DNA from 2 places in the Frigoribacterium sp. PvP121 genome. Region 1 is predicted to be linked to the other one. Evidence: predicted binding sites of a transcription regulator. Region 1 holds the regulator's gene; the other holds the start of a gene.
The links. The regulator HrcA, encoded in region 1, represses chaperone genes, less so after heat shock. The targets are predictions, from matches to a motif close to TTNGCACTCGNNNNNNNCGAGTGCNAA.
Positions count from the first base shown of each region.

Region 2: groES (co-chaperone GroES) is a predicted target of HrcA. The motif match lies at 3,868-3,894, and genes of this name have one in related genera.

Region 1 is NZ_JAFIBR010000001.1:2,123,927-2,131,159, forward strand. Features, by position in the region: gene lepA (translation elongation factor 4) at 1-409, shown strand, start outside; gene JOE43_RS09885 (DUF1990 family protein) at 414-1,205, shown strand; gene hemW (radical SAM family heme chaperone HemW) at 1,208-2,434, shown strand; gene JOE43_RS09895 (DUF4870 domain-containing protein) at 2,502-3,050, opposite strand; gene hrcA (heat-inducible transcriptional repressor HrcA) at 3,299-4,321, shown strand; gene dnaJ (molecular chaperone DnaJ) at 4,461-5,573, shown strand; gene JOE43_RS09910 (16S rRNA (uracil(1498)-N(3))-methyltransferase) at 5,576-6,319, shown strand; gene JOE43_RS09915 (histidine triad nucleotide-binding protein) at 6,376-6,798, shown strand; gene JOE43_RS09920 (PhoH family protein) at 6,788-7,233, shown strand, end outside.
Region 2 is NZ_JAFIBR010000001.1:271,826-279,058, reverse strand. Features, by position in the region: gene tsaD (tRNA (adenosine(37)-N6)-threonylcarbamoyltransferase complex transferase subunit TsaD) at 1-854, shown strand, start outside; gene JOE43_RS01255 (DUF4190 domain-containing protein) at 932-1,336, shown strand; gene JOE43_RS01250 (DUF4190 domain-containing protein) at 1,531-2,535, shown strand; gene JOE43_RS01245 (class I SAM-dependent methyltransferase) at 2,648-3,835, opposite strand; gene groES (co-chaperone GroES) at 3,980-4,276, shown strand; gene rarD (EamA family transporter RarD) at 4,444-5,430, shown strand; gene JOE43_RS01230 (ABC transporter substrate-binding protein) at 5,608-6,948, shown strand.

The DNA of each region.
Region 1 (7,233 bases):
CCTCGACTACGAGCCCACCGGCGAGCAGGAGGCCGACCTGGTCAAGGTCGACATCCTGCTCCAGGGTGAGCAGGTCGACGCCTTCAGCGCCATCGTCCACCGCGACAAGGCGTACGCCTACGGCGTGCTGATGACCGGGCGCCTCCGCGAGCTCATCCCGCGCCAGCAGTTCGAGGTGCCCATCCAGGCCGCGATCGGCGCGCGCATCATCGCGCGCGAGAGCATCCGAGCGATGCGGAAAGACGTGCTCGCCAAGTGCTACGGCGGCGACATCACCCGCAAGCGCAAGCTGCTCGAGAAGCAGAAGGAGGGCAAGAAGCGCATGAAGACCATCGGTCGCGTGGAGGTCCCCCAGGAGGCGTTCATCGCCGCCCTCTCCGGCGACACGGAGAAGAAGGACAAGAAGTAGCCCCATGCGCCGAGCCACCCACACCGAGACCCGGACCACCTACGGCGAGGTCGGGGCCACCCAGGCCGCCGACCTGATGCAGTACCCGCCGGTCGGCTTCACCCCGGTCGAGTACCGCACCCGGGTGGGCCACGGCGACGCGCGCTTCGAGGCGGCCTGCATCGCCGCCCTGACCTGGAAGATCCAGGAGCGCAGCGGCATCACGGTGCGCGTCGACGACGTCCCGCCCGCCGACGACACCGGCTACGTGCCGGTGACGTTCGACGAGTCGGGCGAGCCGGTCGACCCGGCGCACTGGAGCGAGGAGCGCCCCGACGAGTCGCGCTACGCGCCCGACGGAACGCCCTTCCTCACCGCCGGCACGACCGCGACGCTCGTCATCTCGGCCTGGGGACGCCAGGTGGAGGCGCCGGTCCGGGTCGTCTACGTCGTCGACGAGCCGAAGCGCAAGGGCTTCGCCTACGGCACGCTCGAGGGCCACCCCGAGAGCGGGGAAGAGAGCTGGATCGTCGACCAGACCGACGACGGCTCGGTCTGGCTGACCATCCGCGCCTTCTCGCGCCCCAGCACGTGGCGCTGGCGTCTCGTGTCGCCGTTCATGAAGCGCACGCAGACGCTCTACACGAAGCGCTACCTCCAGGCCCTCAGCCAGAACGACGAGACCGGCGACCAGGGCGAGTCCGTGCCGAGCGTCCACGACGTCGACCTCACGGCCGCCGCTGAGGCCGCGGCGGACGACGAGGAGTCGCGCCGGCACGGTCCCGACGAGGTCCGCGACGTGCGTCCGGGCCACTGACGGTGCCCGGAGCCCTCCCCGTCGCCGACCCGGCCCCCGCCGACGGAGCCCTGCCCGCCTCCGTGGTCGAGGGCGTCGCCGACCGCGACCTCGGCGTCTACCTCCACGTCCCGTTCTGCCGCGTCCGCTGCGGCTACTGCGACTTCAACACCTACACGGGCGACGAGCTGCGCGGGGCCCGTCGTGACGACTACGCCTCGCAGGCGGTGGCCGAGGTCGCCCAGGCCGGCCGTGTGCTCGAGCGGGCGGGCCTGCCTCCGCGCCGCGCCTCCACCGTGTTCTTCGGCGGCGGCACCCCGACGATGCTGCCGCACACCGACCTCGCGACGATGCTCCACGCCGTGGTCGACACCTGGGGGCTGGAGGCGGGGGCCGAGGTCACGACGGAGGCCAACCCGGACAGCGTCGACGCGGAGTACCTGCGCGCCCTCGCCGCCGCCGGCTTCACCCGGGTCAGCTTCGGCATGCAGTCGGCCGTGCCGAGCGTGCTGGCGACGCTCGAGCGCACCCACGACCCCGAGCGCATTCCGCTCGTCGTGGCCTGGGCCCGGGAGGCCGGCCTCGACGTCAGCCTCGACCTCATCTACGGCACGCCGGGCGAGACCCTCGACGACTGGACGAGGTCGCTCGACGTCGCCCTCGCGCAGGAGCCCGACCACCTCTCGGCCTACGCCCTGATCGTCGAGGACGGCACGAAGCTCGCCCGGCAGATCCGCCGCGGCGAGGTCGCCCAGCCCGACGACGACACGGCCGCCGACATGTACGAGCTCGCCGACGCTCGCCTCGCCGAGGCCGGCTACGACTGGTACGAGGTGAGCAACTGGTCGAGGGGCGTCGAGCACCGGTCGCGCCACAACCTGTCGTACTGGACGGGCCAGGACTGGTGGGGCGTCGGGCCCGGCGCGCACAGCCACGTCGGCGGGGTCCGCTGGTGGAACGTCAAGCACCCCGCCGCCTACGCGCAGCGCATGACCGCGGGGGAGTCGCCCGGCGCCGGGCGGGAGACCCTCGACGACGAGACGCGCCGGGTCGAACGCGTGCTGCTCGCCGTGCGCACGCGGGACGGCCTGCCGACGAGCGACCTCGACGCGACGGGCCGGGCGGCGATCGCCGGGCTCATCGCTGACGGCTGGATCGACGGCCGCGCCGCCCTCGCCGGCCGCGTCGAGCTGACGCGCACCGGGCGCCTGATGGCCGACGCCGTCGTCAGCCGGCTGCTCCCGGCGTGACGCGAGGCGCGCCTCCCCGGGGGGAGACGCGCCTCGGCGGGTGCGGCGACGTGGTCGCGTCGGCGGACTACGCCTTGATGAACTCGAACGTCAGCGGGTACTTGTAGTACTCGCCCTTGTTCGCGGCGAGGGCCGCGAGGATGCTGAAGACGATCACGACGATGCCGACGGCAGCCGAGATGAGGTAGCCGACGAGCACGATCCAGAGCAGGGCGCCGACGACGCTCGCGATCGTCATCGTGATCTGGAAGTTGAGGGCCTGACGCGTGTGCTCGCGGATGAACGGGCCGCGGTCCTTCAGCACGAGGTAGCCGACGAGCGCCGGGATGAACCCGAAGAGGATCCCGCCGACGTGGATCAGCGTCGACCAGAGCTTCTCGTCCTCCGGGCGGAGGGGCTGGCCGGCCTGCTGGTAGCCGGCGCCGCCGCCCGGGGCCTGCTGGCCCCACGGCTGCTGCTGGCCGTAGGGCTGCGGGCCGCCCTGCGGCGCCTGCTGGCCGGGCGCCTGCTGGCCGTACGGCGGCGGGCCGGGCTGGCCGGTCGGGCCGGCCGGGCCGCCCTGGCCGGGCTGCTTGGCGTAGGGGTCGTGCGGCTCTGCGGGCGGGGTGTCGGTCATCTGCTCACCTGGTTCGTCGTGGTCGGAGGTGACGGCCTCCCGCCCCGGTGGGGCCGGTGCCCGAGGGCGTCGACCGGACCGCGCGGTCCGGTGTCCGTCACGCCGAGCATAGGACAGGGAGGCGCGGCGCGAGTAGGTGCCGCCAGGCCGGTGGCGTAGCATTGGCAGTCTGGTACGGCGAGTGCCAGCCGGTCCGTGTCGACGCCCCCGGGGCGCAGCGGGCCCGTGGTGCGATGAGGAGGTGTGCGGTGGTCTCGGAACGAGGGCTCGAGGTGCTGCGCGTCATCGTGCACGACTACGTCGCCTCCCGCGAGCCCGTGGGCTCGAAGTCCATCGTCGAGCGGCACCAGTTCGGCGTCTCCGCCGCGACCATCCGCAACGACATGGCCCTCCTCGAGGAGGAGGAGCTCATCGCGGCCCCGCACACCTCGAGCGGCCGCGTCCCGACCGACAAGGGGTACCGCCTCTTCGTCGACCAGCTCGCCGACCTCCGCCCGCTCAGCGCCGCGCAGCGCCAGGCGATCGAGACCTTCCTCGGCGACTCCACCGACCTCGACGAGGTCCTCGGCCGCACCGTCCGCCTGCTCAGCCAGCTGACGAACCAAGTCGCGCTCGTCCAGTACCCCTCCTTCTCGCGGGCCCGCGTCCGCCACGTCGAGCTCGTCAGCCTCGCCGAGCGCCGGGTCATGACGGTGCTCATCACCGACACGGGCCAGGTCGAGCAGCGGGTCGTCGAGCTCCCCGCGCCGGTCGACGAGTCCTTCCTCGGCGAGCTCCGCTCCTCGCTCAACGCGCTCGTCGGCGGGGCTGCCCTGAGCGCCGCCGCGACGGCGCTGGCCGACCTGCCGGCGCAGCACCAGCCCGAGCGCGCGGCCACCGTCGGGCTCCTCGTGGCGAGCCTCGTCGAGCAGCTCGCCACCGGCCGCCAGGACCGCCTGGTCATGGCGGGCGCGGCGAACCTCGTCCGCATCGGCGACGACTTCAGCGGCAACCTCTACCCCGTCCTCGAGGCCATCGAGGAGCAGGTGGCGCTGCTCCGACTCTTCGGCGAGATGCAGCTCGACGCCGTCGACGTCGCCGCCAGCATCGGCCGCGAGAACGAGTCGTTCGGGCTCTCGCAGGCGTCCGTCCTCGCGAGCGGCTACTCGTCGTCCGGCAGCGAGATCGCCCGCCTGGGCGTGCTCGGCCCGATGCGCATGGACTACTCCACCAACATGGCGGCGGTCCGGGCGGTCGCCCGCTACCTCTCGTCCCTGCTCTCCGAGCGCTGACGAGGGCCGGCGCCGGCCTGCGGCCCCCGACCACCGACTCCACCCCCAGACACGACACACGACCAGCAGACATCCCACCCAGACATCCGCCCCGCGGCCCCGCGGAGCGCAGACGCACACCAGAGGCAGACGAGAACCAGTGGCAGATCATTACGACGTGCTCGGAGTCGACCGCTCGGCGACCCCGGAGGAGATCAAGAAGGCGTACCGCCGGCTCGCCCGCGAGCTGCACCCGGACGTCAACCCCAGCCCGGAGGCGTCCGAGCGGTTCAAGGACGTCACTCACGCGTACGACGTCCTCAGCGACCCCCAGCAGCGGGAGCGCTACGACCTCGGCCCGCAGGCCGGCTTCGGCGGGGGCGGCGGGGCCGCGGGCTTCGGCGACATCTTCGACGCCTTCTTCGGCGGCGGGGGAGGCGGCGGTCAGCGCCAGGGGCCGAGGTCGCGTCGCGAGCGCGGCCAGGACGCCCTGCTCCGCCTCGAGGTCGACCTGGAAGAGATCGTCTTCGGCACGCAGCGCGACATCGAGGTCGACACCGCAGTTCTCTGCGAGACCTGCTCGGGCTCCTGCTGCGCGCCCGGCACCTCGCCCCAGACCTGCGACATCTGCCACGGCTCGGGCCAGATCCAGCGCCAGGTGCGCTCGCTGCTCGGCAACGTCATGACGTCCAGCCCCTGCGGCACCTGCCGCGGCTACGGCACGGTCATCCCCAACCCGTGCCCGACCTGCCAGGGCCAGGGCCGCGTCCGCGCGCGGCGCACCATCCCCATCGACATCCCCGCGGGCGTCGACACCGGCCTCCGCCTGCAGCTGCCCGGTCAGGGCGAGGTCGGGCAGGCCGGCGGCCCGAACGGCGACCTGTACCTCGAGGTCAAGGTCCGCCACCACGAGACGTACAGCCGCAACGGCGACGACCTCCTGGCGACGCTCGAGGTGCAGATGTCCGACGCGATCCTCGGCACCGAGACGACACTCGACGGCCTCGACGGCGCGGTGGAGATCGAGCTCAAGCCGGGCACGCAGAGCGGCGACGTGCTGACCGTCCGCGACCGCGGGGTCACGAAGCTCCGCGGCACGGGCCGCGGCGACCTCAAGATCGGCGTCCAGGTGGTGACGCCGACGAAGCTCAGCCACAAGGAGCGCGAGCTGATCGAGAAGTTCGCCGCCGGCCGTCGCGAGCAGGCGCCGGAGCTCTCGCAGTTCCAGCAGGGCCTCTTCGGCAAGCTGCGCGACCGGTTCCTGAACTTCTGATCGTGGCGCACTTCTACCTGGTCGACGACCTGACGGAGGCGGCGGCCGGGTCGACCGTCACGGTCACCGGCGCCGAGGCGCGGCACGCCGTCACGGTCAGCCGGGTGCGGGTCGGCGAGCAGCTCACGCTCGGCGACGGCCGCGGCACGGTGGTGCGGGGCGAGGTGACGGAGGCGACCGGCGACCGGCTGTCGCTGGTGGCGGCCACCGTCACCGCGCATCCTCGGCCGGGGGTGCGGATCGCGCTGGCCCAGGCCCTCGCGAAGGGCGACCGCGACGAGCTGGCCGTCCAGGCCGCGACGGAGCTCGGCGTCGACGAGGTCGTCCCCTGGTCGGCGTCGCGGTCGGTGTCGCGCTGGGAGGGCGCCAAGGTCGCGAAGGGCACGAGCCGCTGGCGCGCCATCACCCGCGAGGCGACGAAGCAGGCGATCCGGCCCTGGGCGCCCGAGGTGCTCGACCTCGCGACGACGAAGCAGCTCGCGGCCCGCACGGCGCTCGGCCCCGTGCTCGTGCTGGAGCCGACGGCCGACCTCGCGCTCTCCGCGGTCGACCTCCCGCCCGAGGGAGGCGCGGGCTCGGTCGTCACGGTGGTGGTCGGCCCCGAGGGCGGCGTCTCGCCCGCCGAGCTCGCCCTCTTCATCGACGCGGGCGCCACGCTCGCGAGGCTCGGCGACAGCGTGCTGCGGACCTCGACGGCGGGCCCGGCGGCCCTGGCCGTCCTCAGCGTGCGGCTCGGTCGCTGGTAGGCGGCTCCGTCGCCGACGTCGGGCCGGTGTCACCGGCCGCCGGTACGATGAGCGGCATGTCCGACGACCAGACCAGCCAGGCCCCCGGCAGTTCCGAGCAGCCCTCCGTCTTCAGCCGCATCGTCGCGCGCGAGATCCCGGCCGACATCGTCTTCGAGAACGAGCGGGTCATCGCGTTCCGCGACGTCGAGCCCAAGGCTCCCGTCCACCTCCTCGTCGTCCCGAAGACCGAGCGGTGGCACGACGTCGCCGAGCTGGCCGCGGGCGACCCCGAGCTGCTCGCCGAGATCGTCGCGACCGCCTCCGCCCTGTCGGCCGACCCGGCGGTCTTCCGCTCCGACGACGGCACCGACCTCTCGGTCGGCCGCGGCGAGTTCCGGCTCGTCTTCAACACCGGCCCCTCGGCCGGGCAGACCGTGTTCCACGTGCACGCCCACGTGCTCGGGGGACTCCTCCAGGAAGGCACCCTTGCCCACTAGCGACACTCCGTCCACCGGCTCCGACGCCCGCGCCGAGGGCGCGACCCGGGTCGACATCACCGTCGACGGCGTCGCGATGGTCCAGCTGCTCGGTCCTCACGACCGGCTCCTCAAGACCGTCGAGAAGCAGTACCCCGACGTCCGCGTGCTCGTGCGGGGCAACGAGGTCGGCCTCGAGGGGCCGGCGGCGTCGGTCGCCCGGGCCCGGGGCCTCGTCGACGAGCTCGTCTCGCTGGTGCGCGGCGGCCACGACCTCGTCCCGGCCGAGGTCGAGACGAGCGCGAAGCTGCTCGACTCCGGGCAGGCTGCGCCCGCCGACGTCTTCGGCCAGCCGATCGTGTCGAGCCGCGGCAAGTCCGTCCGGGCGAAGACGCTCGGCCAGGCCCGCTACGTCGAGGCGATCGACCAGCACACCATCACGTTCGGCATCGGCCC
Region 2 (7,233 bases), 1.9 Mb from region 1:
AGGCCGACGTCACGCTCGCCGAGCTCGACGCGATCGCGGTCACGAGCGGCCCCGGGCTCGCCGGGGCCCTGATGGTCGGCGTCGGCGCGGCGAAGGCCCTCGCGCTCGCCACCGGCACGCCCCTCTACGCGGTCAACCACCTCGTGGGGCACGTCGGCGCCGACGTGCTGCGCGAGGACGGCAGCGACCTCGAGCTGCCGACGATCGCGCTGCTCGTCTCAGGGGGCCACACCTCGCTGCTGCACGTGCGCGACCTCGTCGACGACGTCGAGCTGCTCGGCGAGACCATCGACGACGCCGCGGGCGAGGCGTTCGACAAGGTCGCCCGCCTGCTCGGCCTGCCCTACCCCGGCGGGCCGCAGATCGACCGGGTGGCGGCCGAGGGCGACCCCGCCGCGATCCGGTTCCCGCGCGGGCTGACGCTGCCGAAGGACCTCGTGCGGCACCGGTACGACTTCTCGTTCTCGGGGCTGAAGACCGCGGTCGCCCGCTGGGTCGAGCGTCGTCGCGACGAGGGGCTCGAGGTGCCCGTCGCCGACGTGGCCGCGAGCTTCCGCGAGGCCGTCGCCGACGTGCTCCTCACGAAGGCGCTCGCCGCCTGCGCCGACCGGGGCGTGCCGCGGCTGCTGCTCGGCGGCGGGGTCGTGGCCAACGCCCGGGTCCGCGCGCTGGCGGCCGAGCGCTGCGCGGCGGCGGGCGTCGAGCTGCGCGTGCCCCCGCTCTCGCTCTGCACCGACAACGGGGCGATGATCGCCGCCCTGGGGGCCCAGCTGGTGGCCCGCGGCCACGCGCCCTCGCCGCTCGACTTCGGCGCCGACTCGACGCTGCCGGTCACCGTGGTGCAGGCGGTCTGAGCCGGGGGCGCTGCCGGTAGCATCGTCCGGACCAGACCACCGGCACGAGCCGGCGCACGACGAGGAGACCACGGGACATGACCGACCAGTACCCGGCCCCCCAGGGCCAGCCGCAGAAGGACAGCTACGGCACGCCCTCGGGCCAGCAGCCGCCGGCCTACGGAGCCCCCGTCGGCCAGGGCTACCGGGCCCCGACCGGGCAGGGCTACGGCCCGGCGCCCCGCAACACCCTCGCGCTGATCGCCCTCATCCTCGGCATCGCCGGGTTCTTCACGGCGATCACGAGCATCCCCGCCATCATCGTCGGGCACATCTCGCTCAGCCAGATCAAGAAGACGGGCGAGGAGGGGCGCGGCATGGCGCTCTGGGGCACCATCCTCGGCTACGTCGTGCTCGTCGGCTACATCCTGCTGGCCGTCGGCCTGGCCGTCCTCTTCGGAGCGCTCGCCACCTCGGGCCAGCTCGACTACTCGACGTACTGAGACGACGCCCACGGGCTTCATGGCTGCCTCATCGGAGGCGTCGATACGATGACGGGGTCCACGCCGACGGCGTGGGCCCCGTCGTCCGTCCGGTCCACCTGGTCCGCGGCGACACCGCACGGCACCGCACCTGATCTGCGACACCGCACCGCGACTCCACCGATGCTCCGCCGCCCGCACGCGAAAGGCTCCTGATGGCCACCGACGACACCACCCCCGAGCAGTCCGGGCGCGCACCGCAGTCCGGGCCGACGCCCGCCTCGGCACCGACGCCTCCGCCCGCACCCGCGGGCGACCAGCAGTCGCCGCCGCTGCCCCCCACCTCCTTCCCCGGCGCCGCCTCGCAGCCCGCCGCGCGCCCCGCCCACGACCCGTTCGTCGCCCCGGGGCAGACGCCGGCCCCGCAGCGGTCGCCGTTCGCGGCGCCCCAGCCGGGCTCAGCGCAGGGCGGTGCGCCGTCGGCGCCGTACGGCGCCCCGCAGCCGGCGCCGGACGGTGCCCCGGCGCAGGGTGCCCCGCAGTCCGCGCCTTACGGTGCCCCGGCGCAGGCGCAGGGTGCTCCGCAGTCGGCGCCCTACGGCGCGCCGGCGCAGGGTGCCCCGCAGTCGGCTCCCTACGGGGCCCCCGCGTCCGCGCCGTACGGTGCTCCCCAGCCGCCGCGGCCCGGCTACGCCGCGCCGTCCGGCCCGGCGGCGCCCGGCCAGCCGGGCTCGCAGCAGTACGGGCAGCAGCCGCAGCAGGGGCAGTACGGGCAGCAGCCGCCGCAGCAGGGCCCGTACGGTCAGCCGCAGCAGCCCGGCCCCTACGGCCAGCCGCAGCAGCAGTACGGCCAGCCGCAGCAGCAGTACGGCCAGCCCTACGGCGCCCCGCAGCAGCATCCCTACGGCTCGCCCTACGCCCCCTACGCCTCGGCCGGCCCCACCAAGCCGTCGAGCGTGCTCAGCCTGCTCGCGATGATCGGGTCGATCTTCGGCGCCTTCATCACGATCCTCGTCGTCACCTTCGGCGCCGGGATCATCTTCTCGATCGCGGGCGTCGTGCTCGGCCACATCGCCCAGAAGCGCGAGCCCCGCTCGCGCGGGTTCTGGCTGACCGGCCTGATCGTCGGCTACGCGGGCATCGGCCTCGCGATCGTGGTCTGGATCGGCTGGGCCACCTTCTTCAGCAGCGTCGCCGACAGCAGCTACTACGGGTACTGACCCGAGGCGGGCCGGAGGCGGTGCTCACCGCCCGGCCCGCGCCTCCTGACGACCTCGGCCGTCGCACCTCGGTGCGGCGGCCGTCGTCGTGCGGGGACCGTCGTCGTGCGGGTCAGACGCGCTCGCAGAGCAGGGCCGTGTGCCGCCCGGCGACCCGCGTCAGCACCAGCGTCGCCGAGCCCGTGCCCTGCAGCGAGAGGCGCTTGCGGAACGCGGCGGGGTCGACGTCGACCCCGCGCTTCTTGATCTCGAGGCGGCCGACGCCCCGGGCGCGCAGCTCGCGCTTGAGGGTCTTCTCGTCGAGGGGCAGGGCCTCGACCACGCGGAACACCTGGGCGAAGGGCGTCTCGACCGGCGTGTCAGAGGTGAGGTAGGCGATGTCGCGGCTCACCGTCCGGGCGCCGAGGCTCCGGGCGAGGTCGCCGATCAGGCGGGCCCGGATGACGGCGCCGTCGGGCTCGTAGAGCCACTCGCCGAGATCGCCCACCTCCACGTCGTCGGAGTCGGCGGGGGCGGTGAGCTCGGCGGTGCCGGAGGCGGTGACCACGAGGGCGGACCGCCCCACGCCGGGCCGCGCGAGCGCCCCGAACCAGACGCCGAGCTCGACGACCTCGCGGTCGACGGAGATCCACTGGCACTCCGCGTCGGCGGGCAGCAGCTCGCGGTCGATGCCGGGGCCGAGCTTGACTCCGGTCGGGCGGTGCTCGGCGTGCCCGAAGGCGACGTCGAGCGAGGGCGACCAGTCGGCCGGGTCGGCGAGGCGCTTCGTGCCGCTGTGCCCGGCCGTGCGCCGGGCCGGGTCGAGGAAGACGGCGTCGACGCCCGCGAGGTCGACGTCGGCGGCGTCGGCGTGCTCGACGCGGGCGCCCGACCAGGGGGCGAGGTTGTAGGCGGCGACGGCGGCGGTGACCTCGTCGCGCTCGACCGCGAGCACGTCGAGCTCGAGGGCCGCCAGGGCCATCGCGTCGCCCCCGATGCCGCAGCCCAGGTCGGCGACCCGCCGGGCCCCGGCGGCGCGGAACCGGCCGGCGTGCCGGGCGGCCACGGGGAGGCGCGTGGCCTGTTCGAGGCCCGCCTCCGTGAAGAGCATGCGGCTGGCGAAGTCGCCGAACTTGGCGACGGCGCGCCCCCGGAGCCGCGCCTGGCTCAGCACCGCGGCGACGAGCGCGGGGGAGTGGCCCTGCTTGCGGAGCGCCGCGACCGTGCCGACGACGTCGTCGTCGCTCCGCCGCGCCGGCAGCGAGTCGAGCAGCCGGAGCCCCTCGGGCGAGAGGATCTCGAGCAGCTCGGTGGTGTCCATGGGCTCCAGTCTCGCGCATCGGCGCCGTGCCGCTGGCACTCGTGTTGACCGAGTGCCAGCGGGCCCCTACAGTTGTTCCTGGCACTCGCACGTGGTGAGTGCCACCCCACGTTCTACGAAGTTCCGAGAAAGCAGAGGTCAACCGTGTCGGTCTCCATCAAGCCGCTCGAAGATCGCATCGTCATCCAGCAGGTCGAAGCCGAGCAGACCACGGCTTCCGGCCTCGTGATCCCCGACACCGCCAAGGAGAAGCCCCAGGAGGGCGAGGTCGTGGCGGTCGGGCCGGGTCGCATCGACGACAACGGCAACCGCGTCCCGCTCGACGTCGCCGTCGGCGACAAGGTCATCTACAGCAAGTACGGCGGAACCGAGGTCAAGTACGACGGCCAGGACTACCTCGTCCTCTCGGCCCGCGACGTGCTCGCCGTCATCGTCCGCTAGTCGGTCGACACCCTGCTCCACCCGGAGGCCCCCGCCACACGGCGGGGGCCTTCGTCGTGCCCGGGGCGCGCCTCGACGACCGGGCCGTGCGCGAGATCGGCAGGAGCGGCACGGTCGACGGCAGCACCGGGCCGGTCGGCGACGGGGGCTCGCCCTAGAGTCGTGACGTGACCGACGACCGTGCCCGCGCCTCCTCCGCCTCCGTCGAGCCCGGCGGGCCGGTCCGGGCCTCGAGCCCCGTCGAGCGAGCCGGCTCCGGCCTCGCCTACGCGGTCAGCGCCTACGGCCTGTGGGGCGTGCTGCCGATCTTCTTCCTGCTCATGTCGCCGTCCGGTCCGTTCGAGATCGTCTCGTGGCGCATCCTCTTCTCGTTGGCGTTCTGCCTGGTGCTGCTCGCCGTCACACGGGGCTTCCCGGCCTTCCTCGCGCTGCTGCGCCAGGGGCGCGTCGTCGCGCCGATGGCCCTCGCGGGCGTGCTCATCGTCGTCAACTGGACGACCTTCATCGTCGCGACGCTCGCCGGGCACGTGGTCGAGGCGGCCCTCGGCTACTTCATCAACCCGATCGTCACCGTGCTGCTCGCCGTCGTCGTGCTGCGGGAGCGCCTCCGGCCCGCCCAGTGGGCCGCCATCGGCCTCAGCGCCGTCGCGGTCGTCGTGATCGCCCTCGGCACCGGCGGCGTGCCGTGGGCGTCGCTGATCATGGCCTTCTCGTTCGGCGCCTACGGGCTCGTCAAGAAGCAGATGGGCGGACGGGTCGACGCCGTCAGCGGCCTCACCCTCGAGACCCTCGCGGTCGCGCCCGTCGCGGCCGTCGCCCTCGTCGTGATCGCCGCGACCGGCGTCGACGGCGGCGTCGTGTTCGGCTCGGTGAGCGTGCTGCACACGCTGACGGTGATCAGCTCGGGCGTCGTCACCGCGGTGCCGCTGCTGCTCTTCGCGGCCGCTGCCCGACGGCTGCCCCTCGCGACGATCGGGCTCACCCAGTACCTCGCACCGGTGCTGCAGTTCGTCGTCGGCGTCGTCCTGCTGCACGAGCAGATGCCGACCAGCCGCTGGGTCGGCTTCGCGATCGTCTGGGTCGCCCTCGTGGTGCTGACCGTCGACATGGTGTCGGCGAGCCGCCGGGCGCGACCGAGGCCCGCTGTGGCGTGACCCCCGTCGGGGGCCCGCACCGCGCCTCCTGAGGGCATGTCACGAATTGCTAACGAAACCCCTGAGTGACGACCAGAACACGCGCCGGAAACAATCGAGCCCTAGTTTCTTCTCAATCGCGAGGACCGTCTGCCTAGTGGCGGTCCGGCTGCACGCGCTTCCAGAAAGGGACCACGGATGATCCGATCCACCAAAGGGCTGAAGGCTCTGGCGCTCGCAGGAGCCGCCTCCGTCCTCCTCGCCGCTTGTTCGTCCACCTCGACGCCCAGCGACGACACCTCCTCGTCGAGCGCGTCGGCGTCGGCGAAGACCGACCCCGCTGCCGCCTGCGAGGCGCCCAGCAGCCCCAGCCAGGACGCTCTCCGCATCGGCACCATCCTGCCGAGCACGGGTACCCTCGCGTACCTCAACCCGCCCGCCGAGTCCGGCGTCGGCCTCGCCGTCGAGGACATCAACGCCGCCGGCGGCGTGCTCGGCCAGGACGTCACGATCGACCCCAGCACCGACTCGGGCGACAGCAACGACCTCACCGTCTCGAGCGCCGCAGCGACGCAGCTGATCGACGCCAAGGTGCCCGTCGCCATCGGCGCGGAGTCCTCCAGCGTCACGCTGAACGTCATCGACCAGATCACCGCGGCCTGCATCGTGCAGATCTCGCCCGCCAACACGGCGACCGACCTCAGCGGCTACTCGTCGTACTACTTCCGCACCGCGCCGCCGGACTCCGTCCAGGGCTCGGCGCTCGGCCAGCAGATCGTCGACGACGGCAACGCCAACGTCGCGTTCATCGTCTTCAACGACACCTACGGCACCGGCCTCCGCAACTCGACCCAGGCCTCGATCGAGTCCTCCGGCGGCACCGTGGTCTACGGCGCCGAGGGCGAGGGCCAGGAGTTCCCGCCCGGCCAGACCACGTTCTCGTCCGAGGTGACCGCGGCGATCGGCGCCGACCCCGACGCCATCGTCATCCTCGCCTTCGACGAGACCGCGTCGATCGTGCCCGAGCTCGTCTCGCAGGGCTGGGACATGAGCAAGGTCTACATGTCGGACGGCAACACGGCCGACTACAGCGAGGACTTCGACCCGGGCACCCTCGAGGGCGCCAAGGGCACCATCCCCGGCGCGTTCCCGTCGACCGACCTGCAGGCCCGCTTCAGCGACTTCTACCAGCGCACGGCCGGCAGCCCCCTCGCCGACTACTCGTACGCACAGGAGTCCTACGACGCCACCATCCTCGCCGCGCTCGCCGCGGTGAAGGGCGGCGGCACCGACGCCGGCACGATCCAGGCCAACATGGCCGGGGTCTCCGGCGCGACCGACGGCACGGAGTGCTCGACCTTCGAGGAGTGCGTCACCGCGCTCGACGGCGGCGGCGACATCCACTACACCGGCCCCTCCGGCATCGGCCCGTTCGACGACAAGAACGACCCGTCGTCGGCCTTCATCGGCATCTACCAGTTCGACGGCGACAACAAGCCCGTCTACCAGACGGCCGTCGAGGGCACCGCGGGCGACTAGCCCGACCGCGGCACCTGCTGCACCCTGAAGGCCCCGACGCTCCGGCGTCGGGGCCTTCTCCGTGTGCGGTGCCCGGGGTGCGGTGCAGGCGTGTGCGGCGGGCCGTGTCCTCCTGGGCGGGTGGGCGCTGACCCGCCGGGGGTGACGGGGACCCGCCGCTTCGGCCACGGTCCACCACCGAGGGCCTGCTGCGGGAGGCGCGGTGTGCGCGGGACGGACTCCGCGCCTCCTCCAGCCCCCTGCTCTCGAATTTGAGCGTGATCCGTGCTGCGGCGGTTCGGCGGC